Regions from separate parts of the Jeotgalibaca sp. A122 genome, predicted to be linked through region 3. Evidence: predicted binding sites of a transcription regulator. Region 3 holds the regulator's gene; each other region holds the start of a gene.
What was found. The regulator NrdR, encoded in region 3, represses ribonucleotide reductase genes. The targets are predictions, from matches to a motif close to ACACNATATATNGTGT.
Positions count from the first base shown of each region.

Region 1: the regulator NrdR is predicted to act here: its motif matches at 2,626-2,641, upstream of ACTU7M_RS11180 (vitamin B12-dependent ribonucleotide reductase).
Region 2: the regulator NrdR is predicted to act here: its motif matches at 8,819-8,834, upstream of nrdD (anaerobic ribonucleoside-triphosphate reductase).

Region 1 covers NZ_JBQPRB010000015.1:4,889-15,275, reverse strand. Annotated here, with positions in the region: gene ACTU7M_RS11180 (vitamin B12-dependent ribonucleotide reductase) at 25-2,598, opposite strand; gene ACTU7M_RS11175 (diacylglycerol kinase) at 2,887-3,858, shown strand; gene rlmD (23S rRNA (uracil(1939)-C(5))-methyltransferase RlmD) at 3,951-5,333, shown strand; gene ACTU7M_RS11165 (PTS transporter subunit EIIC) at 5,591-6,724, shown strand; gene ACTU7M_RS11160 (DUF6442 family protein) at 6,909-7,244, shown strand; gene ACTU7M_RS11155 (helix-turn-helix transcriptional regulator) at 7,252-7,461, shown strand; gene rlmD (23S rRNA (uracil(1939)-C(5))-methyltransferase RlmD) at 7,546-8,949, shown strand; gene ACTU7M_RS11145 (zinc ribbon domain-containing protein) at 8,953-9,096, shown strand; gene ACTU7M_RS11140 (VOC family protein) at 9,510-9,992, shown strand; gene ACTU7M_RS11135 (hypothetical protein) at 10,067-10,387, shown strand, end outside.
Region 2 covers NZ_JBQPRB010000001.1:519,448-529,834, reverse strand. Annotated here, with positions in the region: gene rsmI (16S rRNA (cytidine(1402)-2'-O)-methyltransferase) at 1-543, shown strand, start outside; gene ACTU7M_RS02500 (YdcF family protein) at 558-1,565, shown strand; gene mscL (large-conductance mechanosensitive channel protein MscL) at 1,606-1,998, opposite strand; gene ACTU7M_RS02490 (NAD(P)/FAD-dependent oxidoreductase) at 2,076-3,167, opposite strand; gene ACTU7M_RS02485 (glutamate-5-semialdehyde dehydrogenase) at 3,374-4,648, opposite strand; gene proB (glutamate 5-kinase) at 4,645-5,475, opposite strand; gene ACTU7M_RS02475 (SDR family NAD(P)-dependent oxidoreductase) at 6,117-6,881, opposite strand; gene ACTU7M_RS02470 (hypothetical protein) at 7,061-7,585, shown strand; gene ACTU7M_RS02465 (hypothetical protein) at 7,667-8,065, shown strand; gene mgsA (methylglyoxal synthase) at 8,261-8,689, shown strand; gene nrdD (anaerobic ribonucleoside-triphosphate reductase) at 8,853-10,387, shown strand, end outside.
Region 3 covers NZ_JBQPRB010000005.1:35,269-45,655, reverse strand. Annotated here, with positions in the region: gene thrS (threonine--tRNA ligase) at 1-382, opposite strand, end outside; T-box leader at 447-661, opposite strand; gene dnaI (primosomal protein DnaI) at 711-1,637, opposite strand; gene ACTU7M_RS06845 (replication initiation and membrane attachment family protein) at 1,637-3,031, opposite strand; gene nrdR (transcriptional regulator NrdR) at 3,028-3,510, opposite strand; gene coaE (dephospho-CoA kinase) at 3,565-4,161, opposite strand; gene mutM (DNA-formamidopyrimidine glycosylase) at 4,158-5,018, opposite strand; gene ACTU7M_RS06825 (MFS transporter) at 4,996-6,282, opposite strand; gene polA (DNA polymerase I) at 6,320-8,971, opposite strand; gene ACTU7M_RS06815 (enoyl-CoA hydratase) at 9,005-9,460, opposite strand; gene murC (UDP-N-acetylmuramate--L-alanine ligase) at 9,691-10,387, opposite strand, start outside.

The DNA of each region.
Region 1 (10,387 bases), on a different contig from region 3:
TAGGTTCTCGCTTCAACTATTATCTTATAGTCCGCACTTCAATTGTGCAGCACAGTTGTTACATGTATTACAGCCACCTAAATCTTCAACCGTTCCGATGCGGCAAATTGGGCAAGTATCGCCAATTTCGTTACCGATCGTTACGTCTGTCGATTCCAGGTCGACAATGGATTCAACCAAGAAAGTTTTATCCTTGTTTACTTTTGCTGCTTCTTTTTCGTCTGCTTCGTAATTGTCCTCGAACAAGTTTTCTTCTGCTTTCAAAGTCAATACTTGGGAGTCACGACTTCCATCAACGTAAACCGTTCCACCTTTAGCACCACCATCATACAAACGTTCGTAGATTTTTTCTACTTGTTCCACGGTGTAACCTTTAGGAGCGTTTACGGTTTTAGAAATGGAACTATCTACCCAACGTTGAATGGTTGTTTGTACATCAACATGTTCTTCTGGAGCCAATTCCATTGCAGTTGTAAAGAAGTCTGGCAAGTTATTTGGATCCGCCTCTGGATGACGGTCTAAATATTCTTGGACGATTTCAGCTTTCACTTCAATAAATTTACCCAACCGTCCAGAACGGAAGTAAGAGAAACTGAAGTAAGGTTCTAGACCAGTGGAAACCCCAGCCATTGTACCAGTCGAACCAGTAGGCGCAACAGTCAAGAGGTGAGAGTTACGGATACCATATTTCAAGACGCCTTCACGAACATGTTCTGGCATGCGTTTCATGTAGCCGGAGTTAACAAACTTTTCGCGTAATTGTTGTGTTTCGCGACCTGTTTCACCAACCAGGAATGGGAAGCTTCCGCGTTCCTTAGCCAACTCGATACTTTCCTCATAAGCAGTCACTGCGATTGTTTCAAATACTTGGTCGATTAATTGGTTTCCTTCTTTGGAACCGTAACGTACACCACAGTAAATCAGCATATCAGCCAATCCCATGATTCCCAAACCTACCCGACGTTCGCCAAGCGCTTGTTTGCGATTTTCTTCCAAGAAGTAAGGTGTTGAATCAATGACGTTATCCTGCATATGGACACCCATACGAACTGTTTTTTCCAATTTCGCAAAGTCAACCATTTGTAAATCTTTGTTAACCATTTCTGCCAAGTTAACGGCAGCTAAGTTACATACAGAGTAAGGAGCCAAAGGTTGTTCCCCGCAAGGGTTTGTCGCGACAACTTTTTGACCGTATGCTTGTGCATTAGTCATTTTGTTCGCGTTGTCGATAAAGAAAATACCTGGCTCAGCAGCATAAGTCGCACAAACGTTAATCAATTTCCACAACTCACGGGCTTTAATAGTCCGGTAAACGCGAACAGCGTTGCCAGCAGCTTCCCACTCGCGTACATCACCGACATTTACCCACTCAGCATCGTAATGTGCCATTTCCTCTTTTGAGTAATTTTCAACATCCGGGAAACGAAGTTCATATTCTGCGTCTGCTTTTACCGCATCCATGAAGTCATCCGTAATACACACAGAAATGTTTGCTCCTGTTAAAAATTCTGCATCATTTACTGTATATGTACCACCATCACGAAGTTTTAATTCTGCTTCGCGGATGACGGAATGATCGAATCCGCCATGACCAGGGATGTTCTTGTAGTTTACGATACCTGTATACATGTTTGTTTCTTTAGGTGTGAAGGGTGTGAATTTCAATTTGTTGTGTGCTAATGTACGAATTTGCTCATCTTCGAAATTTTCGATGATATAACGCAAAATACGCGGATTTTGCATTTTAGAGATGATGAATTCAATAATGTCTGGATGCCAGTCTGTCAACATGATCATTTGGGCACCGCGACGAGAACCGCCTTGTTCAACTAAATGGGTTAATTTCGCGATATCATCCAACCAGGATACAGAACCGGATGAACGGCCATTTACTCCACGTGCCAATGCATGACGCGGACGTAAAGTGGAACCATTCGTACCAACACCGCCACCACGGCTCATGATTTCCATTACTTTTTTACGGTGATCGGAAATGCCGCCACGTGAATCGGGAACCATTGGCATCACATAACAGTTAAAGTATGTTACGTCTGTTCCAGAACCTGCTCCATATAAAACCCGACCAGCTGGAATGAAATTTTTAACTTTTTGTTCTTCATAGAATTTAACAAAAGCCTCATAACGTTTTTCTGGTGTTATTTCAACCTGGGCCAAGCCATGCGCGTTACGCATTGCAATTTGTTCATAGAATAATTCTAACGGTTTATCCAATGTGATAATTGCGCGTTTTACGATACCATCTTCTGCTTCACTGAAGGAGTCAATCGTTGCTCGGTATTCTTCAGAAACCTGGATGAGCGCTTCACCTTTATCCCAGTCCAAGGAAATGACCGTACCTGTACCACGTGCTGGATACTTAGGGTCTTCTTTAACGGTCAATAATACGAAGTCGCCTTCTTTAAGGGTTGTTTTCTTTGTATCCTTGAAAGAGTAACGGTCCAACATAACTAAGCGCGCCACACCACTATAAGTAATGTGCATATCCTCTGTAATAGGGAATACTGCTTCGAATTGTTCTATGTCTCTGTTCAATTGTTCATAGCCATGTTTTAAAGTGGAATTTATTTCAGTAGCCACTCGAATCACTCCTCAATCTTTATATAAACACAACATGTTGTGTTTGTTGTTCAATATAACTACTACATATATTAAGGGAGATTCGGATTAATTGCTAGAGGAAAGTATCATCAGAAATTTTGGTAATCGGATGAAAGCATGAAGTTATGCATTTTATAATTTAATTTGAGCAACTTATGGGAAGTTGGGGGAGTTCGTGGAAATAATTACAAGATAGAGCATACCATTTCAAGGCTCTTTTGTACAAGGATTATTGTATAATTATCTTAAAGGACAAGGAGGTGTGACATGCGCGCAAGAGTGATTTATAATCCAGTATCCGGTCGGGAACAAATCACGAAATACTTGGTGGCTATCCTCAGAATTCTTGAAGAGGCCGGTTATGAAACGAGTACCTACGAAACAACACCTGAACCGCGGTCTGCCGCTAAAGAAGCGACGCGGGCGGCCCTGGAAGGCTTTGAATTAATCGTTGCTGCGGGCGGAGACGGAACAGTCAGCGAAGTTATCAATGGTATCAGCAATTTACCTAAGAGGCCACTTATTGGCATTATCCCAGCTGGAACCACCAATGATTTGGCCCGATCCTTGAAAATCCCACGAGGTGATTTACTGGAGGCGGCTAAAGTTATTGCTAAAGGACAGGCGATTCCCATGGACGTAGGGAAAGCGAATGATAAATACTTTGTCAACATTGCTGCGGGCGGCTATTTATCGGACATTACCTATGGGATTCCACCTCGCCTGAAGGGTGCTTTTGGTTATTTAGCCTATTTAATAAAAGGTGCAGAAAAATTGCTGTTGGTTAAACCTATCAAAATGCGAATAGAACATGAAGCGGGCGTTTTTGTCGGAGAAGCCTCCATGTATTTTGTGGCACTCACAAAATCGGTTGGCGGAATTGAAAATATCGACCCTTATATGTTGATGGGAAATGGTTTGTTTACGCTTTTCATTATCAAGACTGCCAGCATATTTGAAATTCTGCAAATACTGGGGATGATTATCCAAAATGGAAAGCACATCACTCATCCCAAAGTAGAATATATCCATACTTCATTTGTAACAGCCGAATCATTGGATCAACAACCTCTTTTACTTAATCTGGATGGCGAGTTCGGAGGGACAGGCCCTGTCACTTTCCGTAACTTGCATCAGCATATACGTATTTTGGGAAATACGACCGACTATGCTTCCCCGGCTGAGCTGAACAATCATACAGCAAAACTTTTGAAGGAAATTGCAAATTTAGAAAAATAAATGAGTGGTAATCGCCTCTGTCGTGTTATACTATAAGCTTGTATAATTCAAATGAATCCCTCTCACCTATCAGGCACCAATAAGGAGAAATTATGAAAAAAAATTATGAAGCACCACCAGTAGTAAAGAATGATAAATTAACCGTTACATTTGAAGATTTAACTTCTGAAGGATTAGGCGTTGCCAAAGTAGACGGCTTTCCTTTGTTTGTGGTAGACGGACTTCCTGGCGAAAAAGCACAAGTCAAAGTTACAAAAGTAGGTAAAACATATGGTTATGCCCGTATTGAAGAACGTTTGACTACTTCACAGGACCGCATTCCAACTATCGATGTACTCGGTACGCGCGTTGGAACAATGCCGTTACAACATATGCGTTACAGTGCGCAACTGGCATTTAAACAAAACATGGTCGCACAAGACTTGAAACGTATTGCAAAATTACCAAATATCAAGGTTCATGAAACAATTGGTATGAGTAATCCTTGGGGTTACCGTAACAAAGCGCAAATCCCTGTACGTGGCAAAGATGGCAAATTAGTGACGGGATTCTTCCGTAAAGGCACACACGAATTGATTCCAATGGAGAATTTCCATATCCAGGATCCAAAGATCGATGAAGCGATTGTCAAAGTGCGTGATATCCTGCAAGAATATGGTATTAAGCCTTACGATGAAAGAAAAAATATCGGGAATATCCGCCACATCATGATTCGTCGCGGTTATTACACAGGGGAAATGATGATTGTTTTGGTTACGCGTACTGCGAAACTATTCCCCCTAAGTAAAATTATTCCAGATATCCGTGAAGCATTACCAGAAGTTGTGAGCATCGTTCAAAACGTCAACCCGAAACGGACAAATGTTATTTTAGGTGAAGAAAACATCGTTCTTTATGGAGAAGATGTTTATCATGATAACTTGTTAGGCCATAAATTTGCAATCAGCTCTAAATCTTTCTACCAAATTAACCCGACACAAACGGAAAAACTTTACCAATTAGCTGTAGATGCAGCGCAACTAACTGGAAAAGAAACGGTTGTGGATGCTTATTGTGGAATTGGAACCATTTCATTGGCTTTGGCCGAAAAAGCAGAGCACGTTTTTGCGATGGAAATTGTTCCAGATGCAATTGAAATGGCGAAACGCAACGCCGAAGAAAATAACATTAGCAATGTGACTTTTGAAGTAGGTGCAGCTGAAGAATTACTGCCTAAATGGGCAGAAAATGATGTTAAAGCGGATGTCATTGTAGTGGATCCGCCACGTAAAGGATTGGAAGCTTCATTTATAGATGCAGCAGTCGCAATGAATCCAGAACGTATCGTTTATGTCAGCTGTAACCCAGCAACATTAGCACGTGACTTGGCAATCTTCGATGAAAAAGGCTACAAAGCGACCGAAGCGCAGCCAGTGGACTTGTTCCCGCAAACATTGCATGTTGAGACAGTTGTTATGATGGAGAAGGCAAACTAAATAAATGTTACGAGGTCAGCTTCCTAGATAAAATAATTTTATCAAGGAAGCTGACTTTTGTGAATGAAAAAGCAAAGAAATGAAATCGGTTTATTTTATAAATAACTTTATATTTATCCCGTAAGTTTTTTAAATTAACTTGGTTTTGTTAAGTAATTGGCAATTTAAATCTTTTGTAAATGATTATTTAATGGTAATATATTAGTTGTGATTTTGAAACTAATATAAAAAAATCAATATAATTTGGAGGATACATTATGAAAAGTCAAGAAAAAAGAAAAGACACATCTTTAATTGACAAATTGTTAATGGGACTGAAAGAAATTTTTGCCCCTAATTTAGTTGCATTGACGGGTGCCGGAATTCTTAAAGGTATCATCATCTTACTTTTGACTTTTAATATCATACAGCCTGAAACCGCAGAGCAATTTATTCTTTATCATATTGCTGATGCTGTCTTTTACTTTTTGCCAGTACTATTAGCTTATTCATCTGCAAAAGTCTTTGGGACCAATCCCGCTCTGGCTGCCAGTGTAGCGCTATTCTTGGTTCATCCAGAATTTACAGAGGCAGTTCAAACAAGAACAGGAGATTTTTTTGGAATACCAGTTGCACACAACACTTACATTTCATCTGTCATTCCGATTATTTTAATCATTTGGGCGCAGTCATATATTGAAAAAGCTGTGAATAAAGTCCTCCCGAAAATGATTAAAGGTGTATTCTCACCTGTTTTAATCCTGATGCTTACAGGCGTCCTGGGTGTACTTGTCATTGGTCCAGTCGGCACGTTCTTCGGTAATGCACTAGGTGTTTCAATTACTTGGTTGAATGAATTTGCAGGTTGGTTGGTTTCTGCTATTTTAGGTGGATTTGGAATGTTTATTATCATGGCCGGTGGTCATTATGCGTTGATTCCAATATCTGCACAAAATTTAGCACAAGTCGGATTTGATAATTTGATGATGACAGGTTTATTACCGGGTAATATGGCGATGGCGGGTGCTGCCTTTGCAATCGCAATGCGCACAAAATCGAATAGCTACAAACAATATTCTGTTTCTGCAGCAGTTACTGCGCTCTTGGGTGTTTCGCAACCGGCACTTTATGGTGTGGCGATTCCTATCAAAAAAGCGATGATTTCGATTATTGCAGGTGGGTTCATCGGTGGTTTATACGCTGGTATCGTCGGTGTCAAAGGTTTCGCTCTATCCGATCCAGGCTTGGCTGCATTACCTGCGTACATCTCACCAGATGGTAGCTGGGGGAACTTCATAAATACGTTGATCACTATTGCCATTTCTTTTGGAGTCACTTTCGTTTTAACTTATCTTGGTGCATATAAAGATCTGTCGCCAGAAGAAATCGATGAAATTACAGCAAATAAGTAAAAGCATAAAATATTCCCCCTAAAGTAGATTAACCTACTTTAGGGGGATTTTTTTGTGCTTTTCGCACATCAAACTCACAATGAGAAGGTGCACCAAGGGGATTTTATACGAGCGTTTGCAAAGCAAACTAGGCGGGTGTATAATATTGACAAGGTAACTTGGCATCTTGATAGGAGGTATTGGGATGAATAAGGAGGAAATTTTAGCCAAAAGTAGAAAAGAGAACAAGAACCAGGATGTGTATGAAAAGGAAGTAAGTCAAAGCGGAGGAAATTCAGCGACTGTTGTGGCAGCAATCCTCGCCACTGTTTTTATCGTCATCCAGATATTTGTCGGTGGTGGAACGAACTACGGCCTATACGCTGTTGTATCCTCTGCTTTAGCCACTGGGTACACTACAAAGGCAATGCATCTGAAGAAAAAAAGAGACATCTGGCTTGCGGTGATTTATATCCTCTTAACATTACTTTTCTCGATCATCCATGTCCGTGATTTGATTATTACCTCAAATATTTTATAGGTGAGCTATGGACGAAAAATTGATTTTACAAAACCATTTGAAAGAAGCCAGAAATGAGAAAAAATTATCTCAGACGCAACTTGCGGAAATGGTCGGAGTATCACGTAATACAATCAGCTCGATCGAAACGGGCCAATACAATCCAAATGCGAAGTTGGCCCTTACTATCTGCATTGCTTTGGATAAAAAATTTGAAGAGTTATTCTATTTTGAGTAACTGTATTTTTGTATAATGGCATGGAAAAGAATTTGACCAACAGTTTTAGTCATGATGGACAAAGTACAATCTTGAGGTGAAAAAATGAAAAAGAAGGTTTATCCAACCGAAGTATTGGAAGTAACGATAAAAAATATCAACGCCAGTGGTTATGGCTACGCTAAACACGTTCATCCACCGGACAAAGGTTCGAACGGGAAGGGCTTGAATATCAATGTCACCAATGTGGTGCCGGGTGATGTCGTTCGGGTAACGATCCCGAATGCCAAAGGCCGGCGCAAAGCGGTCGTGGACTACGATGAATTATTGCAGCCGGGACCAAGCCGAAATCTCGCCATCCCGACCGATCAGGCTGTTTCCGGGGGGACACCGCTGCAATACATGCATTACGATGCCCAACTGGAATACAAAATGGAGATGGTCAAGGGCTATTTGAAGGAAAAAGGCTTTGATGCCTCCCTAGTGAAGCCGATCATCGGCATGGACAACCCGAAGCGTTACCGCAACAAGATGGAACTGACTTTCGGGGAAAACGGCGAACTCGGCATGCACCAACAAGGTAACTTCCGCCGGGTCATCGATATGGAGGATTCCATCCTGGCACCGGAAGTGATGGTTGAAATCAAGCACATCATCAGCCAATGGCAGAAAGATTTCGACCTTCCTGGCTATTCCAAAACGAGCCAAACTGGTTTGTTGCGCAACTTGTTGATGCGGATGTCGTTTGCGACGGGAGAAATGATGGTCGTCCTTTACGCAACAGAAGCGCCGCAACAGTATCAGGCCGCGGCGGACGAGTTGGTCAAACGCCTGACCGCCCAATTCGAGAAATTGGTCAGTTTGCAATGGGTGGAACATGCGACGGCGACGGAACGCATCCAGGCCGATGCCACGTACATCCTGCATGGCCGTGACTACATCAATGATGAACTGAACGGCTTCAAATACCGGATCTGGCCGGACACGTTCTTCCAAGCTAATCCGGTCCAAGCCGAAAAACTGGTCGAATTGGCCTTGGAAATGGCCGACGTGAACAAGGACATGCGCGTCCTGGACTTGTTCTGCGGGGTTGGCACCTTCAGCCTGCCGCTTGCCAAAAACAGTAAGGACCTCGCCGGCATCGAAATCGTCGAAAATTCGATCCTTTCGGCACGCCGCAACGCAGAGGATAACGGTTTGGCTAATACCTTCTTTATGGTCAGCGACGCCCGCCAAGGACTCATCGATTTGAATGAAGTCTGGGGCCATCCCGATTTGCTGGTCCTTGATCCGCCCAGAAGCGGCGCCGGTGGCAAGGTCATGCGCAGTATCGGCCGTTTTGGTACCGACAAGGTCGTCTATGTTTCCTGCAGCCCGAAGAGCCTGGCCGACGATCTGGTGTGGCTGCGCGACTTCGGATACGAACTCGTGACCGTCCAGCCCGTGGACCAGTTCCCGCATACGACGCATGTTGAGAATGTCTGTCTGTTGACACGCAAACAGTCTTAACCGATGAAGAATCTCCGGGTGCGCGAGTGGGATTGTCCGCAATGCAATGCCCACCATGATCGAGATCTGAACGCAAGCATCAATCTTAAAAACGAAGCCATGAGGCTTCTAACCGCAGGAAGCTGCGGGGATAGCCTATTAAGATAACCGGGGGATACCCCGGTGTTCGTAGGAATCCCCCACCTCTAAGCGATAGCGTAGGTGGGGGTAGTTCAATACAGGTTATGGGAGTAGAGCGGACACAGTTAGAAAGTTAAAGTTAATTAAATACACAATACTTATATGAATGTCATGATTCAATAAGTAGAGTAAAAAAGTATTTTTCCGTGATTATGAACTTGTATTCAAAACAAGTTCATAATCACGGATTTATTTTTTGGAAATTTATCCAAAACTATCCTTTAAATCATGATCAATAAGTTTGTTATAAGTGGTATTTTGGTGGTAGAGTTGGGGTGCAAACAGGTCTTTAGCTAAAATGAGACACCATGTCATGGCAATCATAATACAAAGGATTTATAGGGGAATCCTCGTGTTGAATATCAGAAAGGAACATTCTTATGAGAAAAATTGTTACTTTTCTTTGGTTTGATGATCAAGCAAAAGAAGCGGTGGATTTGTATGTATCGTTGTTTGAAAACGCAAAAATACTTAACGAATCGTATCTCACAGAGTCAGTGGCAAAAGCAGCAGGAAAGAAAGTCGGAGATTTATCAACAATAGATTTTGAATTGAATGGCCAAAATTTCACCGCACTAAATGGTGGTCCAATGTTTACTTTTACTGAAGCAATCTCCATACAGGTAAACTGCAAAACTCAAGAAGAAATCGATTATCTTTGGGATTCGCTAATCAAAGATGGAGAGTTGATTTCTTGTGGATGGCTTAAAGATAAGTTTGGCCTATCGTGGCAGATTACCCCGGAAATTTTGGACATCATGATGCGTGATCCAGACGCTGCTAAAGCCGATCGTGTTAGTGCTGCGATGCTTAGTATGGATAAGATGAATATCAGCGAACTTGAAAAAGCCTATAAAGGTTAACAACAAAAAGTAACTACTATGGCCGTAATGGTTTATAATAAATGAGAGAAGAACCTTGGAGGGAAACATATCACATGGAGCAAATAAAAGAAAAAGAATATATCCTTTGTAACGATGTCACGAACGAATATCTAACGCGCGTCACGTTCAACGGTGGCCCGGTCTATAAAACAACAACACTGAATTTGGCAGTTCGTTTTACTGAGGAAGACAAACGTAACCTGGAGATTCTTGGCGCGAATAATCCGAATAAAGTGTTAAATAATATTGAGGCAACCGCGTTCGGAAACGACAGTGACGTGAAGGAAACCTATAAATTATCTAATTTGAGTTTCCTATCAATCAACGATCTAACACCAGAGGAAAGAATTGTATTTGAAAGAGATACAGAAGAA
Region 2 (10,387 bases), on a different contig from region 3:
TGTATCGAAGCCCAGATTACGGTTGTCCCTTTACCTGGTGCAAATGCTGGCGTGACGGCACTTATTGCGTCTGGTTTGCCACCGCAACCTTTTACGTTTATCGGTTTTTTGAAGCGTAAAAAGAAAGAGCAGCGTGAACAATGGGAAATGTTGAAAAATAAAGAAGAAACGATGATTTTTTACGAATCACCCTACCGGATCAAAGAAACAATCAGTAACCTCATTATCGTTTTAGGCCCAGAGCGCCGTGTGGTGATTTGTCGCGAGTTAACAAAACGCTATGAGGAATTTATCCGTGGAACGGCTGAAGAAGTATTGGAATGGTTGGAGCAGTCGGAAGTGAAGGGTGAAATTTGTTTCATGGTGGAAGGGAATCGCGAACCAGAAGAAGCGGTGAATCAATTTTTCCCTGAGGACTTAAAGAAACATGTTGAACTCGTAATGGACCAAGAAGGACTTGCCGCAAAAGATGCCATTAAGCAAGTTGCTAAAGTACGCCAATTGAAAAAGCAAGACGTGTATCAAGCTTATCACGAACTTTAAGGGGGAGAAGGCGCATGGTATTTTACGGAGTTGGAATGATGTGCGTAGGCACATTCTTTTATATGTGGCGAAATCAGCGCACACGCACCGAAAAAAACTCTGCGTTGCTTCTTGCTCTTTTTGCTTTTGGGGCTGGAATTAATCAAAGGAATCGTTACCCTTTTGAAGCTGCAATCGTCCAGTTTCTGGAGAAGACTGAAATATTCTTATTATTGATTGCGCCTTATGTTCTCGGCTTATCCAGTATCGGACTCATTGTTCATGCCTTTAATCGTTTAAGGAAACGACCTGAATCCAGGAAGTATCGTGTTGTAGCTGCATCTGGAATATTGATGTTGGGAATACTGGTGTTGGTACTGATTAATCGCTTATGGCTGAATAGCAGTCTAATCTTTTCTTTGGAAACAATGCTTGATTATGTTTTCCTGTATTTATTAATTACTTTCATTATTTTTTTGTTTATGGTTTTGTCGTCCCGGGTTATCAGCCCCAGTTTTAATAAATCCTGGGTTATCATTTTAGGTACGGGATTGGCGCCGGACGGAGGAGTCAGTCTGATGCTGAAGTACCGTTTGGACCGCGCTATTCAATACCAAAATAATCAAATTATGCAAGGTTATGAACCGGCAACATTGGTCGTGAGTGGCGGGAAAAGCCCCGATGATGCGGTTTCGGAAGCAGAAGTGATGCAGGCCTATTTACTGGAAAAAGGAGTAACTGCGGATAAAATCATTGTGGAGGATCAATCGATCAATACCCATCAAAATTTTCTGTATAGCCAACGTCTCCTTAAGAGCCAAGAAAAAATATTATTTGTGACGAGTTCTTATCATGTCCTGCGTGGTGGGGTGTATGCCAGTCAATTAGGAATTGAAGCAGAAGGTATTGGTGCTAAAACACCGATTTTCTACTTACCCTATGCACTTTTACGGGAATATCTGGCCTTGTTCTTGATTTATCGTCATATCCATTTCCTTACGCTCAGCATTTATTTAATCAGCGCCTATTTATATAACAAATAAACGGACCCGACAAAATGTCGGGTCCGTTTATTCGTGTTCATTAAAGAATGTCTTGTTTGTTTTGGCTTGCCAATAGGTCGCGGATTTCACGTAAGTATTCCTCTGCTGTAGGTACTTCAACTTCTTCAGTATCCATATCAGGGTGTTTACGTTTGAACTTATTCGCCGACTTGATAATAATGAACAGAACAAAGGCAATAATTAGGAAGTCGATGATAGCCTGAATGAAGTTTCCGTAAGTGAGGGTAGCAGTCCCGATTTTGACAGCCAAATCACTCATATCTGCTTGAGAAGTCATAGATACAATTAATGGTGTAATAATATCAGCAACTAATGAATTTACGATAGCAGAGAAAGCTGCCCCGATAATTACCCCGACTGCCAAATCCAAAACATTACCACGCATAATAAACTCTTTAAATTCTTTGATCATTTTTTTCACCTCCTCCGCAATATAGTTTCATTATAAGGGATAAATTTTGGTATTTAAAACGATAAGCCTATTTGAAATTACTTTCTGAGAACAATGTAATGGTTCGGTAGATAGTCTTCCAGCGGTAGGGTTGCTTCTTGCCCAGCAGCTAACCGTGCTAATTGATAACCTATGAGTGGTCCGGTGGTTAGACCTGATGATCCCAAGCCACTAGCAACCAATAGATGGGGTTGACCGGGAACATAGCCGAAGAAAGGACTAAAGTCGGAAGTATAAGCACGGGTTCCTACTTTTACTTCAATTGTTTGGGCACCTTGTAAACGCGTAAATAAGGCTTCGCCTTGTTCAATCAAGTGATTGATGATATCGGGTTCTACGGTTATATCATATCCTTTGTCATTTTCATGTGTTGCCCCGACAAAAACTTTGCCATTCCCGATTGGTAAAACGTCAATTTCACCTTCGGGCATAATCACCGGTAAATCTCCGTTATCAACATCATCGGTTTGAAGCACGACGAGTTGCCCTTTTTGCCCACGAATATCGACTTGATAACCGAGGGGCTCCAGGGTTTGGGGTAACCAGGCTCCGGTAGCCAGAATAACCGCATTGAATTGCTTTAAAAAGGTTTCATTCAAATCAATCCACCCTTTCGATAGAGTGCCACCATTCTTCACAACCTGCGCCAGCAATTCGGCTACCATAGCACCGCCATCCAGACGTGCACCGCCCGAAACGAATAGGGCATTTTCCTGGGTTTGGATTGAAGGAAGCAAGGAAAGCAGTTCTTCCTGGCTCTGGATTTTCAAATCGCCTATTTCCGGTGCATCTTCCCGCCGTTTCAAGCCTAATTCATATTGCTCTTGTGTCGCTTTAGGGGTTTTCTTTAATAAGATGGCGCCGGAAACTTTATAGAAAGAAGAATCTCCGCCATCCGTTGCCAAATCCTCACATAGCTGTTTATAAAAAGCTGCTCCTTCTGAAGCCAGCCGATACCATTTTTTATTGCGTCGTTTTGATAGCCAGGGGCAGATGATACCAGCTGCAGCAGAAGTCGCTTGCCCTGTTCCTTCATCAAATACCGTAACCTGATGTCCTTGGCGGGATAAATAATAGGCTGCAGTCGCGCCGACAATCCCACCACCGATAATTGCTATATTTCGTGTCATTATTTTTCTCCTCTAAACAAAAATAGGAGGCTGGGACTTTTGTACCAGCCTCTTTCCTATATGCGAATATCTCTATTCTAAACGTGCGACAAAAGGCAGCCCCGACGTTCACTTCACGAATAATGCTCAGAAGGTCTGCGACCATCTGAGCATTATTCGCTCCAGTGATTCGGGGCTAAACGCCTTTTGTCCCACTCTGCTCTATTTTAACATTCAAATTCATTTCCTGTCGTACCGCGAATTTGTCCTTCTCCAAAAACAATATACTTGTAGGAAGTAAGTTCAGCTAATCCCATTGGTCCACGGGCATGTAATTTTTGGGTGCTGATGCCAATTTCGCCACCAAGTCCGAAGCAACCACCATCTGTGAAGCGCGACGAGGCATTAACGTAAACTGCAGCGGCATCGATGTCTTCCAAGAATGCAAGCGCAGTCTGGTAATCAGCGGTCACGATGACTTCTGAATGACCAGTGGAATGTTTTTGAATATGCAAAACGGCAGCATCGTAATGACTGACGACTTTAACCGCCAATGTCATATCCAGAAATTCGGTATCATAGTCTTCAGGCGTTGCCAGAATCGCATCAGGGATTAAGGACATTGTCTTTTCATCCCCACGTATTTCCACGTTGTAAGGCTTTAGGGCCTCGGCAAATACAGGCAAGAAGCGGTTGGCCACATCCGAGTGAACAAGCAAGTTTTCAATGGAATTACAGACAGAAGGGCGGTCACATTTTGCATTTATCAAAATACGGGTTGCCATTTCCAAATCTGCTTCTTTATCGATATACAAATGGCAATTTCCGACCCCTGTCTCAATAACCGGAACAGTCGCGTTTTTCAAAACATTCTGAATCAGGCCTGCGCCACCACGTGGAATCAAGCAATCCAAATAGTCATTCATTTGCATAAAGGCTGTCGCAAGTTCACGGGAAGGGTCAGTAATCAGTTGAATCATTTCAATGGGCAATTCAGCCGCTCTCAAGCCTTCACGCATTGCTTCCAGGATGGCCTGGTTTGATGCCAGGGCTTCTTTCCCGCCGCGTAAGATAACAGCGTTACCGGATTTGAAACAAAGAGCAGCGGCATCCGCAGTGACGTTCGGGCGAGATTCATAAATAATCCCGATGACACCTAATGGCACACGCTGTTTACCGATGCGCAGGCCATCTTCACTTGTCTTCATTTCCTCAATATAACCCACTGGATCTGGTAATCCGGCAATTTGATGAATACTTTCCGCCATGGATTGGATACGGGCAGGATTTAAAGTTAAGCGTTCAATCATTGGTTTTGCCAATCCCCGCTCTTGGGCGTTTGCAATATCGATGGCATTGGCTTCAATGATTGCTTCCTGATTTTTCAAAAGGGCAGCTTCCATTGCAAGCAAAGCTTTATTTTTCTGAGCTGTTTTGGTTTTTCTGAGGATATTGGCAGCTATTTTTGCTTGCCTACCCATTGTTTCGAGCATGTTGTTCATTCAGTCGTTTCCTCCTTGATCAATTCAGGTTGGTTAGAGAAATAAGTGCCGATTTCATGACCTTTGAGAATATCAAAGATAATGGTGGGATCCTCTGCTTTGGCTAAGATCATTTCGTGATTATTTTTTAATAAGTACTGGGCAGCTTTGAGCTTGGTGATCATACCACCTGTTCCAAAGGAAGAACCTTCGCCTCCAGCTTTCGCCATTTCCTCATCAGTCACTTGGGAAATCGTGTGAAAGAGGGTGGCATCTGGGTTGTTGACCGGATTTTGGTCATAGAACCCATCGATATCGGAAAGCATGATTAATAAATCGGCGTCGATGATGTTTGCCACGATTGCGGAAAGCTGGTCATTATCACCAAATTTTGTTTGGTGATCCAACTCTTCAACCGCAACCGTATCATTTTCATTTACGATGGGAATAATACCCATTTCAATTAAGGCGTTGAAGGTATTGGTTACATTTTTTAAACTTTCCGGGAATTCGATAATGTCGCGTGTTAGCAGGATTTGGCCAACTGTCTGATTGTAGTGGGAAAAGAAACGGGAATAAAGATTCATCATCTCGCATTGTCCGATGGCGGAAATTGCTTGTTGCCCGGGTATCGAAACGGGACGTTTGGAAATATTCAACTTGTCCAAGCCAACTCCCATCGCGCCAGAAGAAACCAGGACAATTTCCTTGCCGTCTTTGTTAAGGGTAGAAAGGACATAAGCGAGGCGGTCGAATTGTTGGTAGTTCACTTTGCCGTTTGCAGTCATCAAGGAACTTGTTCCAATTTTAATGACGATGCGTTTACTTTGCTGTAGTTTTTTTCGTATATTCATGTTTATTCCTCATTTGTTTTTAATGGCTTTGCTCAATACTATCACGAAAAGGGAAAAACTTGAAGTAAGTGAAATCATTGAAAAGAAAAAATAACTGTCTTATAATAGAGCTAAGCAAAGGTTCGAACATTTTTAAGTCTTTTATACTGAAAAATGGGAGGTAATCACATGGCTGCATTTATTAAGAAATCCGTTCAGATGAGTGTTTGTCCGCAACCTTTGCCAAAAAAATTGAATAGTTGGTCGATGATGCACAGGGAGAAGTGACCTTTGTGTTTTTTTTGTTTTAGAAAGGAGCTGCTTATGAATTATTTATATAGTAGAGAAACCTTTTCAAAATGGAATTACGTCCTTCAGCATCATCAAAAGAAACCGCCTGATTTTTAGCATCATGGTATCTAATAATCTTAAGAGGTGGAATTTATATGAAAATGAGAAGAATGACCATACAAAAGGCCATGCTGTTAACAGCAGAAAGGTAGTGTGATCCTAAATCTCCGCTGCCTGCGGTTAAAGGCAGAGTTCACCTTTCTATTTTTGATTAAATTACTTACTGTGTATCTTTAAAATAACGCAATAGAGGAGGTTGGGCACAGAAATCCAACCTCCTCTATATTTATTTTATAGATTTGCTCTTACATCGCGGTATAACCGCCATCAACTGCAATGGTGGCACCGGTAACGTAAGATGATAAATCTGAACACAACCATAAGTTCGCTTGTGCAACTTCTTCTGCTTCGGCAAAGCGCCCAAGCATACTCAGTTGTTTGGCATAGGCAACGGGATCAAGGCCGAATTGGACGAGAGCATTTTGCAACATGGGCGTATCGATTGCACCCGGACAAACAGTGTTGATGCGAATGCCTTTGGATGAATAATCCATTGCTGCTGCTTTCGTCGCACCAATCACGCCATGTTTTGCAGTGACGTAAGCAGGATTAGCGGGTTGGGGCCGTAAGCCGCTGACAGATGAAGTATTGACGATAGAACTTTTGCCACCTTGCTTAAGCATTTGTTGGATTTCATATTTCATGCACAGCATGATGCCCTTCAAATCGACGGACATTAATCGGTCATAGTAGTCCATATCCATCTCTGCGATTGGTTTATCATCGGGCGTAATGGCTGCGTTGTTTACGGCGACATCTAGACGTCCATATGTTTCTACCGTCTTTTCTACCAGATTTTTAACTTGTTCTTCTTTTGATACATCCACTTTAATGAAGGTAGCTTCACCGCCATTTTTCCTGATTCCATCTGCCGTTTTTTGGCCTTCTTCTTCGTTATAATCGGCGATGATAACTTTGGCGCCCACTTGAGCAAATAATTCCGCGGTTGCTTTTCCCATACCCATTGCAGCACCTGTTACAATTGCGACCTTATCATTTAGATTTAGCATGTTTTTCCCATCTCCACTCATATTGATAGTTCTTAAAAAGTAAACGCTTTCATTATGTATTCATGTTACTACAACTTTTGAATTGTTTCAATTTTTGCAAAATGAGAAAAGGGGTATGGTTTGGGAGATGATTATGAAACCGTTATAATAAAGGTAACAAGTTCTAGGGAGGCATTGAGATGATACTTAGAAACCGATATATCGTGGGCTGTTATGACTCTGTTGAAAAAGTGGTGGCTATCATCAGACAGTTGAAGGAAAAAGGTTGCACCAACGAAGATATCACTTTGATAACCCATGAAAATTTCCAGCCGACATATGCGAAAAGTACAGAAGCAGAAGTGACAACTGAAGAAAAATTGTGGCAAGAGGTTAAAGACTCGATAGCAATTGAGAACCGACCAATGCCTGATTATCGAACGGACGACGACCCGCTTTACGGCTACCAAGAGGATCTTGAAGAGGGTTGCGTGCTCGTTTTGGTAAAGGGAACCAAGCAAGGCTTGTTGAACGAAAAGTATGAAGAAGAAAGCCAGTATATGGATAAGCCGGTCGATAACCAGGCAATGCTGGATGCGACTGATGCGATGCGTTCGAATGTTATTACAAGTACGGGAGAGGGCGTCGTTGATAGTGGTTTAGCAAATGAAGATGTTGATGAATCGCTTTTGCATGACAACGATCCACATACCGGAAGACACTAATATTTAAAGAAGGGTTAGGACAATGCCGTCCTGACCTTTTTCATTTGGTATAATGGTAGAAAAACAAATAAGAGGTGTAGGATGCGGAGAAATAAGAAAAACCCTTGGCTAATGAATATTATCTGGTTGGCGGGATTGATAGTCGTTATATTTGGTCATGACTATCTCGATAAAAATGTTTTGTGGCGACTAACGACGCCGGATGATAGAGTTTTGTATGCATGGCTGCAATTCGCGTTACCATTTTTAACAGGATTATATCTATCATTGGTTTTTGTCTGGAGTAATTTTAAAATGAAGGATGCTTCGTTATTTTTTATTGTAGCATTACCGACATTGATTATTGCGGTACTGCATCCAGTTATGACGACGTTTAGTTTACCCTTACCAGAACAGCTTTATTGGTTTGTGGATGCTCTGAATAAGGGGCAATACTTGCCTTTGGTGGCAGGAATCACTTTAATACCAAGCCGATCATAAAAAAGAAGCAACCCGGCTGGGTTGCTTCTTTCTAAGGAGTTGTTCTTTACTTGGAGGAGCAAAGAATTAAAAGATTGTTTGTGATTGGCTTACTGTTATATTAGCGCTTAATTATGAAGAAAGTATGAAATCTTCACGACAAAATTTTGAAAAGTGATATACTAAATTTATCATCACGAGTGGAGGTAACACTTTATGAAAATTGCATTGATTGCACATGACCGTAAAAAAGATTTAATGATTCGTCTATGTACAGCTTATCAACCGGTTTTAGAGAAGCATGAATTGTTTGCTACTGGAACAACGGGGTTAAGAATAACGGAAGCAACAGGCTTGAACGTTCACCGTTTCAAATCCGGCCCCCTTGGTGGTGACCAACAGATTGGTGCCCTTATTTCCGAAAATGAAATGGATCTCGTGATTTTCTTGCGTGACCCCTTGGCTTCCATGCCGCATGAGCCAGACGTTACTGCATTAATCCGTTTAAGCGACGTTTATGAGATTCCCTTGGCTACAAACATTGGAACGGCAGAAGTACTGTTGAGAGGATTGGATGCTGGTTTTATCGATTGGCGTCAATTCTACAACTCAGACGAAAGAGACAGCCTAGAACCCGGTTTCTAGCCCCCTAAAGAATCACCTTTGAATCGCTTGATTTAGAGGTGTTCTTTTTTTGCTTACTTTTTGTGTATTTACTCACAAATACGTATGTGATAAATTAGGTACAACATTTAGTGGTTAAAGTATGTAAAAACACTATATATAGTATCATCAGGAGGGTTAAACAGTGTCTCAAATAGTCTCTAGTCAAGAAAATATTGCGTTACACGTTCTTAAAACGGATGGACGCATTGTATCATTCAAGTCGGATAAAATTGTCGCAGCTATCGAAAAAGCGAATCAAATGAATGGGAAAGGCAACAGCGAAGCGAAGCATCAGATGGATGCAGTCGTTGCAGAAATCGAAACGACTATCTTATCCAGATCAGGCCATCATATTTCGACCGAAGATATTCACGAATTGGTTGAACAAACGCTAACAAAAAATGAATTAAAACAAACTGCAGAAAACTATCGTCATTACCGAGCTCAAAAGAGGAAGCAGAAACAAGCACAACGCAACATCGAGTCGCGCGTTCAACAACTAATCCAGGCAGATGAGACCATTTTAAATGAAAATGCGAACAAGGATAGTCGTGTTTTTAACACCATACGCGATTTGACAGCTGGTGTTACAGCGAAAGCAGTAGGCTTGCGGATGTTACCACCACATGTTGAGAATGCACATTTACGCGGGGATATTCATTACCATGATTTGGATTATCATCCCTACTCCCCCATGACAAATTGCTGCTTGATCGATTTCAGGTATATGTTTGAGAATGGATTTTCAATCGGTAACGCCGAAGTGGAAAAGCCGAAATCCATTCAAACCGCTGCGGCCCAAATGGCGCAAATTATTGCCAATGTTTCCAGCAGCCAATATGGTGGAACGAGCGCAGACCGGATTGACGAATTGTTGAGTCCGTATGCAGAATTGAATGAACAAAAACACATGGCGGACGCAAAAAAATGGGTGCACCCAGAAAAACAAGCAACCTACGCATGGGAAAAAACGAAAAAAGATATTTATGACGCGATGCAAAGTTTAGAATACGAAGTAAATACACTTTATACCTCGAACGGACAAACACCATTTGTAACTTTTGGCTTCGGCTTGGGAATGAATCGTTATGAACGTGAGATTCAAAAAGCCATATTGACGGTTCGTATTCAGGGACTCGGTAAAGAGCGGCGGACGGCCATTTTCCCTAAATTGGTTTTTGGTATTCGTGATGGTGTGAATTTACGCACGACGGATCAAAACTATGATATTAAACAGTTAGCGGTGGAATGCGCGACGAAGCGGATGTATCCGGACATTTTAAATTATGACAAATTGGTCGAATTAACAGGTAGCTACAAAGCGCCAATGGGATGTCGTTCCTTCCTGCAAAGTTGGCAAGATGAACGAGGGAACGAAGTGGCTAGCGGACGCATGAATTTAGGCGTTGTAACAATGAATCTGCCGCGTATTGCCCTGGAATCGAATGGAGATAGAGACCAATTTTGGCAATTGCTGGCAGAACGCATAGAAATTGCGAAGGATGCGCTCGTTTACCGTGTCGAACGCGTGAAGCAGGCGAAGCCGGAAAATGCACCCATTTTATATATGAACGGGGCATGGGGCCACAAACTGGAAGCCGAAGAGGATGTGGATGAACTTTTCAAAAACAAACGCGCGACTATTTCTCTGGGGTATATTGGTTTATACGAAGTGGC
Region 3 (10,387 bases):
TTTGCATTTCTGCTTCAACGTCTGTCAATTGTTCTTCTGTTAGTTGGTTTTCCATATCCGTATCATAGTAGAAACCTGTTTCTATTGCCGGACCTACCCCGAAATGAACATCCGGGAATAAACGTGTCATCGCATGTGCCAACAAATGCGCACTTGAGTGGCGCAAAATACCCAGAGCATCTTCGTGATCTGGAGTAACGATTTCCAACGTGCCATCTTCTTCCAACGCACGCTCAAAATCAACCAATTCTCCGTTGAATTTACCGGCTAGCGCTTTTTTAGCCAAGCTGTTGCTGATGCTTTTCGCCACATCCTGGACAGTAATCCCTTTTTCAAATGCTTTTACATTTCCATCAGGGAAAGTGATTTTAATTTCTGACATCCTAATTCCTCCATATAAATCATAATAAATACAAAAAAAGTCCCATTTCCAGAGACTCCTCCAGAAATGGGACGTACAAATTGACGTGGTTCCACCCAAATTTAGCTTCCGATAATATCGAAAACTCTTCAGCGCGTTAACGGTGCGGACCGGAACAACATACTAAATTCCGCTGTTCTCTCGAAAGGGGTACAATCAAAAGGTCATTGAGATGTTCCACCAACCCATCTCTCTCTAAAAATGCTCACTTTGGATGCATGTCTTTCTCATCGATTTCATTAATTTCTAGTACATTAAAACACGAACCCACATGAAATGCAAGTCAGGATTAATCATTTAGGCGACGATTTTTGCCCGTCATCTGCACTTCCTGTGCCAAGAAGCGAATCCGTTCCATCAAGCGTTTTGCTTTAATCGGTTCATCATCACCACGGTTGCCCATACGCAAATGTTGTTCCAACTCGGAAAAATTCAAATTCGACGTGAAGAAAGTGGGCAAATGTTCCTGCATCCGATGTTGTAAAATAACACCCAAAATCTCATCACGCACCCACGTTGAATTGATTTCTGCCCCGATATCGTCCAGCATCAAAATATCGCTCTTTTTGATAAGGTCCAATTTCTCGGGAACCGTATTGTCGGCAATCGCTGCTTTCATTTCCTGTGTGAAGGTTGGATAATGCATCATCGTCGTTACAAATCCTTTAAGGGACAATTCATAGGCGATGGCACCCAGCAAGTACGTCTTTCCAACCCCAAACGGCCCATGAATATATAAAGCCTTGTGGAAAGAAGACGGATTCTCTGCATAAGCTTCGATAAAATCAAAAGCGTCACCCAGTACTTCCAAACGTTCTTCCGTTTGTAAAAATTGTTCCATCGTCGCTTTACGGGCTTCTTTGGAAATATTAATTGATTTGATCCGGCTGCGTAATTCTTTTTCGCGCTCCCGTTTAATGGTTGCTTGGTCTGGAACATACACCACATCGATATAGCGTGCGTTGATAGCCAGTTCAGGTTGATAGCCTGGATTTTGACCACTTTCGCCACGTGCGATTTTCCGTTTTTCCTGAACAAATTCATATAACTTCGAATAGCTGTTGGAAATCATCTCCTGTGAAATGATTTCTTCGTTTGCTTCAAGAAAATGACGGACTTCTGGATCAGCTAAAACCGAGCGAACCATTTCCTCATATTGTTTGGAAACATTCGGTTGGTTCATAAAATTTCGAAAACCTTTTCCAATGTGATCCATTAATCATCACCGGCCTTTCTACCACCCCTGAATTTCTTCAGACGTTCATTAAATCGTTTCTGTTCTTCTTCGGAAAGCAACCGCTCGCTCTGGGGTTGCGGTTGTGTACGCGTCGCCCACTCCGGTAATTTTTCAACTTTACGGACGACATTCCGGCCATATTGGCGTACAGTGCGTTTCTCAGCAGCCGCACGTTTTTGACCGACAAACTGCTTCGTTTTATTTATCGCCTCTTCAGGCAGGGTAACCCCGGATTGAACCCAGTCATTCGCGATTCTCTCCGCTACACCCTTGTTCATGGTCGGTTCACCTTGAATCACCAACATGTAATAAGTCAGCATATTCAAAACGCCTGATGATAATTCATATTGGCTGAGCAAAACATTCAACAGATGTTTCTCATTGGAAGTCACCTGTCCATTTTTTTGCGCTTTGATATCGGCGATAAATTGATAAGGTGTCAGCTTTTCCGTCATTAATACCAACTGTACTTCTTGTTCGGAATAACCACCCTTTCTAAGGGCAGCCTCGCGATTCGCGTTTTGTTTTGCGGAAGCTTCAATGGATTGTTCGACCTTATCTTTAATGACCCTTTGGGATAGTCCTTGGCTTGTACTGTCAGATGCCAAGGTTTCCAACTCCTTCGTATCGACAGCGCCCGTTTCCAGGTTCGTTGCCCGCAACAAAAGATTAGCCATCTCCTCTTCTTCAATCCCATAGAGCTTGTTAAGCACCTCAATTTGCTTGCGCAAATCTGATGTCAAAGCCTCGGGACGGAAAAATTGCGTGCCGAGCAATTGCTTCAAGTAACTGAAGTTAAAGCTCGAAATTTCTATTTGTGGTGCTTTGCCTTTCTTCGCCTCCAGCAAAGAGGAAGGTTCCAACGGCACAATCGTTCGGGCCACATCATAAACACCCACAAAAGATTGGGTGATTTTTTGCATATTGATCATATCCGGTTTTTGGAAACTGAATTGCTCTTGCAATCTTTTTAATCGGCTCTCACCCACGTGTTCCCGCAAGAGCATACGCAGTAAATCCTCTTCGAAAAACTGCTGACTGGTTACCGGCATCAAAGGTTCATAAACATATTCTTTTAAGTTATCAGATTCCCGGACATACGTATTCAACAAACCGATTCCTTCCAAACGAACCCGTGCTTGATAAAATTCGGGTATTCCGACATTTAACGTTGCCAGCAATTCCGAATGCATTTTCGACTGCTGTTTCATTTCAAAATCACCTAACAACGTCATGTACAAACTATAGGCATGCGAGCCAATTATCGGTTGATAAAGGAAAGTAATCACGCGTTTATCTACATCTGAGATAAAACACGTTTGCTGGGTAACAAAGGAATCCTTTGGGCTTAAATTTTTCCAAGGGGTATTCATTCATTACGCTCCTCTACATCTGGGCGGTTCTTTTTCTCAAGATTTTGTAATTCAGCCAGGAAGGTTTCCCGATCGGAAAACTGACGGTACACACTCGCAAAGCGGATGTAGGCGACATCGTCAATTTTAGCTAAATGATCCATTACATGTTCGCCAATAACCATGCTTGGAACTTCATTCTCTCCGGTCGCACGCAATTCACGTTCGACTTGGTCGACTATCTCTTCTAATTGTTCCAATTTGATTGGACGCTTTTCACTTGAACGTATCAGACCACGTAATAATTTTTCGCGGCTGAATTCTTCACGGGTACCATTTTTCTTGATAACGAGAAGTGGCGTTTGTTCAATCCGTTCAAATGTCGTAAAGCGATGATGGCATCTTTCGCACTCACGACGGCGGCGAATGGAATTATTTTCTTCCACGGGGCGGCTGTCCACAACTCGAGATCCATTATATTGGCATTTTGGACATTGCATCTTCTCCATACCCCTTTCTAGTCATTTTCTGTAGCTAGTATACCACAATAATGGCTATTTATTTTGATTTTTAAGCCACTTATCAACTTGTTCATAGGTCGCTTCAAGTGAACCATTATTATCAATCACAATGTCAGCCAGATTTTTTTTATCATCAATCGCGATTTGACTGGCCATTCGGTCTTTGGCTTCTTGTTCCGTTAAATTGTTTCGTGCCATCAAACGTTTTTTTTGTACCTCCGGCGTCGTGTATACGACCATAACAGCATCACAATTCTTGTCATACCCAGATTCAAACAGCAAGGGAATATCCAGAACAATTAAAGGGTGTTTTTTTTCTAATAGTTCCTGTGTTTCATTGTGAATTTGTCTCTGGATATGGTTTTGTAGTGTTTGATTCAATACCTGTCTTTTGGCTTCATCGGCAAAAATAATCGAACCTAACTTTTTCCGGTTTAAGGTGCCAACCATATTTAAGATAGCAGGACCAAAATGGGAAACGATACCTGCCAGTCCTTCTGTTCCCGGTTCAACGACTTTCCGTGCCGCCAAATCAGCATCCACCACCGGAATGCCCTTTTCGGCAAAATATCGCGACACCGTTGATTTACCGGTCGCGATACCGCCTGTTAAGCCTAGTATAAATGTCATCCTTTGGGCTCCTTTTTTTCATACAAATCGATGGAACCTTGGCAATGCGGGCAATAGTGGGTCCCACGCTGCGCCACTTTTGTCTTTTCAATCGGCGTGCCACATCTCGGACAAGCCTGGTTTGTTTTACCATAGACGTTCAATTTTACCTGGAATTTACCCGCTTCACCCAGCGTATTCTTATAGGTACGGATAGTCGTCCCGCCGGCTTCCACCGCATTGGCAATGACGTCGATAATCGCATCACGAAGGCGCTTGGTCTCCCCTTCGTTCAATTGATTCGCTGGTTTCATGGGGTTGATTTTTGCCTGAAATAACGACTCGTCTGCATAAATATTTCCGACCCCTGCAACCACATGTTGATCTAGAATCACTGCTTTAATCGAGCGTCCGGTCCGCGAAAGTTTATCGTGGAAATTATCCAAGGTAAATTGGATAGGTGTCGGCTCAGGACCCAGATTCTCAATGGGTGCATATTTTTCTTTTTTATCAATCGGCACTAAGGAAAAACGGCCAAATTTTCGAACATCCAAGTACCGCAAATCGCGGTTATCCGCTAAATGAAAAACAACATGGGTATGTTTTTGATACGGCTCGCCCGTTTTCGTAACGGTAAATTTGCCTTCCATCCGTAAATGGGAAATCATCGCCCAGTTATCCAATAAAAAAATTAAATACTTGCCACGCCGTTCAATCGTATGAATCTGCTCCCCGATCAATTCTTCCTGAAAGCGTTCAGAAGAAAACGGAGGGGTAATCATACGATTCCAAAAAACATCCACACTCGTAATGGTTGCGCCCGCCACGAGTTGGTTCAAGCCTTTTCGAACCGTCTCAACTTCTGGTAGTTCCGGCATATGCATCTCTTCTTTCTTTTTCAAAATTCGTGATTTGATACTTTTGACTCAACTTAAGGGCTGGTAGCCACATCACCAATACCAGTGAAGCCAAGACTATAAACAATGTCCAGGCTACTTGATATCCTCCGGTTAAATCGAAAATCGTTGCCACAGTAATCGATCCCAGGGTCATCCCTGCTTGTTGGGCACTTTGTACCATGCCATAGGCGCCCGCGTAATTTTCTGGTGTATACAGGGAAGCCACCAATAAGGGTCCCACTACGGTTCCAATGGAATTGGCTGTCCCGAACAAAACAGCGGCTAAAACAGCAGCCCATGCCTGGCTCGAAAATAACATAAATGCATAAACCAGTGCCAGTGAGCCCGCACTGTATATGATCGCTACTTTAATGCCAAATTTATCATCCAGCCAGCCCAACAACAATTTACCAAAAATTCCGACAATCGAATAAACCGAGATTAATAACGACCCAAACGCAGCACCGTGCCACAAAGTGAAAGCCCGGGGAAATTGTCCCAGTCCCCCACCATTTATCAATCCCGCAAATAACATCCCGATAATCAACAAAGTGAAAAATGATTTACCTACTGACTCCCGTCCACTCAGATAAATTTGCAGACTATCAAGAACCGGGGATTTATTTATTTTTCCGTTGCCAGTCAACTTCGTGAGCCCTTTGTCTTCTGGTAGGCGCTGATAAATAAAAAGCGAAACAGGTATACCAATTGCAAGCAACATCATCCCATAAATCAGATACGTATTTCGCCAGCCATAGTTTGAAATCCATTTGGAAACGAGTGGACCAAAGATGGCCCCACCCACGCTCAAGCCAGTCATGGCTAGGCTCATGGCTTTTCCACGTTGAAATTCAAACCAATTACTGACCATCATGGCAACCGGAATGATACCGACAAAAACATATGAAATGCCCATTAGAATCGAGATTAAATAATAGACCAACAGGTGATTCGAAAAACCCAGCGAGGCAATGGCAACGCCATAAACGATTGTCATTGCCAAGTGAATTTTCTTGAAATGCCTCGTACTAAGTAACCGTGATGCGACAGGTGCCAACAAAATACCGACACCCTGCATCATGGTATTCGCCAATGTAAACTGGCTCAGCGAAACACCCGTGTCTTCTGTGATGGCTGTGGCAAATAATCCCGTTAAAGAAACAGCGATTGGTGCCGAAAGAGCTAAATATATGACCGCTCCTAGAACAATCATCCATCCGTAAAAAGGTGATGCCTTTTTCATTTGAATCTCCTCCTTGGAAACGACCCCGTGCCTTTAACTACTTCGCTTCGTACCAGCTATTTCCATAATGACTATCCACCAACAAAGGTACCGATAAAGAGACTGCGTTTTCCATAATTTCCGGCACCAGTTTTTCAAGTGTTTCAATTTCTTCAGGTGGACATTCAAAGATCAACTCATCGTGTACTTGCAGTAACATGCGTGTTTTCAGATTATTATCTTTTAAAGCTTTGTTCATCCGGATCATCGCTACTTTCAGAATATCAGCCGCTGAACCCTGAATAGGTGAATTGATTGCCGTTCTTTCGGCAAAAGAACGCAAGTTGAAGTTGCTGCTATTAATATCCGGTAGATAGCGACGGCGGTGGAACAAGGTTTCCACATAGCCTTTTTCTTTCGCTTCCGCAACGATATCCGTCATAAATTGTTTAATACCGGGATATTTTTCAAAATAAGTGTCGATGAACGCCTTTGCTTGTGGTCTGGAAATGCCCAAGTTTTGGGAAAGGCCATAATCGGAAATCCCATAGACAATCCCGAAGTTTACAGCTTTGGCCTGACGACGCACATTGCCGGTTACTTCCTCTTCGTTTTCAATACCAAAGACGCGCATTGCTGTAGAGGTATGGATATCCTGACCTTCAACAAACGCCTCTTTCATGTGTTCGTCTCCAGAAATATGGGCTAATACCCGTAACTCGATTTGCGAATAGTCAGATGCAAAGATTTGCCAGCCCGGTTCTGATGGCACGAATGCCTGACGGATTTTACGTCCTTCTTCCATCCTGACCGGAATGTTTTGGAGGTTAGGATCATTGGAACTCAAACGACCGGTCTGCGTCAGTGTCTGTGTATAAATAGTATGGATTTTTCCAGTTTCAGGTTTGATGAATTTCAACAGTCCTTCAACGTAGGTTGATTGCAATTTGGCCAATTGGCGATAATCCAGAATCATTTGGGCAATCGGTGCCGAGGCACTTAGTTTTTCCAAAACATCCACAGCTGTTGAGTAGCCTGTTTTTGTTTTCTTGATAACCGGTAAGCCCATTTTTTCAAAGAGGATCACACTCAGTTGCTTAGGCGAATTGATGTTGAATTCTTCACCCGCTTCTTTATAAATATCGGCCTCAATATCAGACAAACGAATGGCGAATTCTTCTTTCATGGTTTCCAGTCGTTCTGGTTGAACAGTAATACCGGTCATTTCCATTTCCGCTAAAATAATTGCCAAAGGTAACTCCATATCAAAGTACAAATCGGTCAAGTTATTCTTTTCAAACTCGGCAAGCAATTGTGGTCGGAGAGTCTGGATAGCCTTGATTTTACGGGCCAAATGTTCGAAAACAATAGCTTTATCTTCAGGAACAGCTTGTTTTGCCCCTTTACCGTAAACCGTTTCGTCATAAGAAACTTCCGTGTAGCCATATTCCTGTGCAATCGCCGCAATATCCCGACCTGTGTCTTTGGTATTGATGATGTAGGAAGCCAATACCGTGTCAAAGTCAATCCCGTTCAGTTCGATGCCTGCATAGTGCAACATGACTTTCGTGCGTTTTGCATCATAGACGGCTTTTTTCATTGTGGCATCATTCGCCCAAGTTTTGAAGACCTCACTATTTTTGACAGTTTCGGGTGTAGCGGTATAAATGGTGTTTTCATCTCCCCATGCCACAGCCACAATCTTTCCATAGTGATAATTATCTTCCAACATTTCAACATACAAAGTCATTTCTTCCGTAAAATGTGCCTCGGTAATAGCATCCAGTGCAGTGTAAGTAATGGTTTCGAAAGAATCGGAAACATCCTCTTCCGTATGATCCAATTCGCGCAGGAACGTGTTAAAGTTCATTTCGCGGTAGAAAGTAGCTAATTGCTCTTTATCTTCCCCTGAAAGTTTTAAATCTTCAAGTGCGTAGTCAACAGGTGTAGCGAGGTCGATGGTCGCCAGTTTTTTACTCATGAAGGCTTGCTCTTTATCGTTGATCAGGTTTTCCTTCATCTTGCTTTTTTTCATGGCGTCGATATTTTCATAAAGGTTTTCGATACTGCCATATTCCTTCAATAGTTTCAATGCTGTTTTCTCACCGACTTTGGTTACGCCGGGGTAGTTATCGGAAGAGTCACCCATCAGGCCTTTCATATCAATGATTTGAAGGGGTTCTATACCCATTTCTTCACGGATTGATTCCGGTGTGTAACTTTTTAAATCGGAAACGCCTTTGACAGTGATATCAACCCGCGTTTTATCGGTCGCAAGTTGCGTCAAATCCTTGTCGCCGGTAATGATTACGACTTCGTAACCTTCTTTTTCAGCCATGCGGGCATAGGTTCCGATAATGTCATCAGCCTCGTAATTGGCAAGTTCATAGGTCTTGGAACCCTTGGCTTCGATCAAAACATTAAAGTAGGGCCACTGCTCTGCCAATTCGGATGGCATGGTCTGGCGACCGCCTTTATAGTCTTCAAAAAACTCGGTCCGAAACGTTGTTTTACCCGCATCAAAAGCGACCAACATATGTGTCGGTTCTTCAACTTCGAATAGACGAGTCAAGATACGGTTAAATGCGTATAGTGCATTGGTATGGAGTCCGTTTTGATTTTTGAATCGGTTCAGATCCAAAAGTCCGTAAAACGAACGGAAAGCAAGACTGCTCCCATCCAACAATAATAATTTCTTTTTATCTGCCATTTTATTAACATCCTAACTTATTTATTCTGATTTCTATTCATTGGGTAAAATCAGTTTTTGCGGGGTTGCAACAATTAATTCCGCTTCAACCAAACGCGTCCCTTCCAAACTATTTCCTTCGACAAAAATGGTCACTTGTTCACGCCTTTCGTCAAGCCGTTTCACCGTGAAGTCAAAGGTGATGGTTACGTTGTGGTAAATAGGTTCAATCAGGTCAATGGACAGGTCCACAATGTGTGAACCAGGTCCAGGTAGGTGCTTGGAAATATTGCTCGTAATAATGCCAACCAGCAAGACGGTTGGTACTAACGGTTTATGATAAGTCGTTTCCTGAGAATAATCGTACTGGATGTACAACGGATTGTCGTCGTTGGTTAGTCCCAGATAGAGCAGCACATCCCGGGTCTCAATTATTTCAGTTACCGTCAAGGAATCCCCTTCCTGAATTTCGTCAATTGTTTTTCCAATTTTTATATCTTTCAGTGCCATGCCATCCTACCTTTCCGTACTCAATGAGATTACTTCTATTTTAACAAATAGCGAAGGGGTTTCAAAGGATGTGAGTTGATTTCATTTTGAAGTCTGCATGGCTATGCCCATTTTCCATTACTACGTGCAGACTTTTTTAAATAGTCTGCATGATGCGGGCTATTTTAGCAAAAGATGCGCAGAATTAAAAAAAGCCAGGACATTTTTGCCCTGACTCGAAATGCTGTTTATTAATTTACACGTTTGATGCTGTGATTCAATAATTCTTCATATGCTTTTCCGAATTTTTGAACGTCGCCCGCTCCCATGAATAGGATAACCGCATTTTTGTATTGCATTAACGGTGACAGGTTTTCCAAAGAAAGCACTTCTGCTCCCTTTTCAACTTTGTCAGCCAAATCCTGAATCGAAACGGTACCGCTTTGTTCACGTGCTGATGCAAAAATATCACATAGATAAACAGCATCTGCCACATTCAATGATTCCGCAAATTCGCTCAACAATGCGATGGTACGTGTGAATGTATGCGGTTGGAAAACGGCAATAATTTCTTTTTCTGGATATTTTTGTCTCGCTGCATCCAGTGTAGCCTTGATTTCTTGGGGGTGATGCGCATAGTCATCAATCAAAACCATGTCCCCTACAGTCTTTTCACTAAAGCGGCGTTTTACGCCCCCAAAAGTGTCCAACTGTGCCTGTACGGCATCTTTTGGCAAACCTTCCAAATAAGTGAAAGTGATAACTGCCAATGAATTCAAGATGTTGTGGTTTCCGAAAGTCGGAATAGTGAAACGACCGTAGAATTCGCCACGAATCGTAACATCAAAAGTGCTACCTTCTGTAGTTTTTTCGATATTCGATGCCACGACATCATTGTTTTCACCCAATCCATATAGATAGATGGGCGCTTCTGCTTTGATTTGGTCC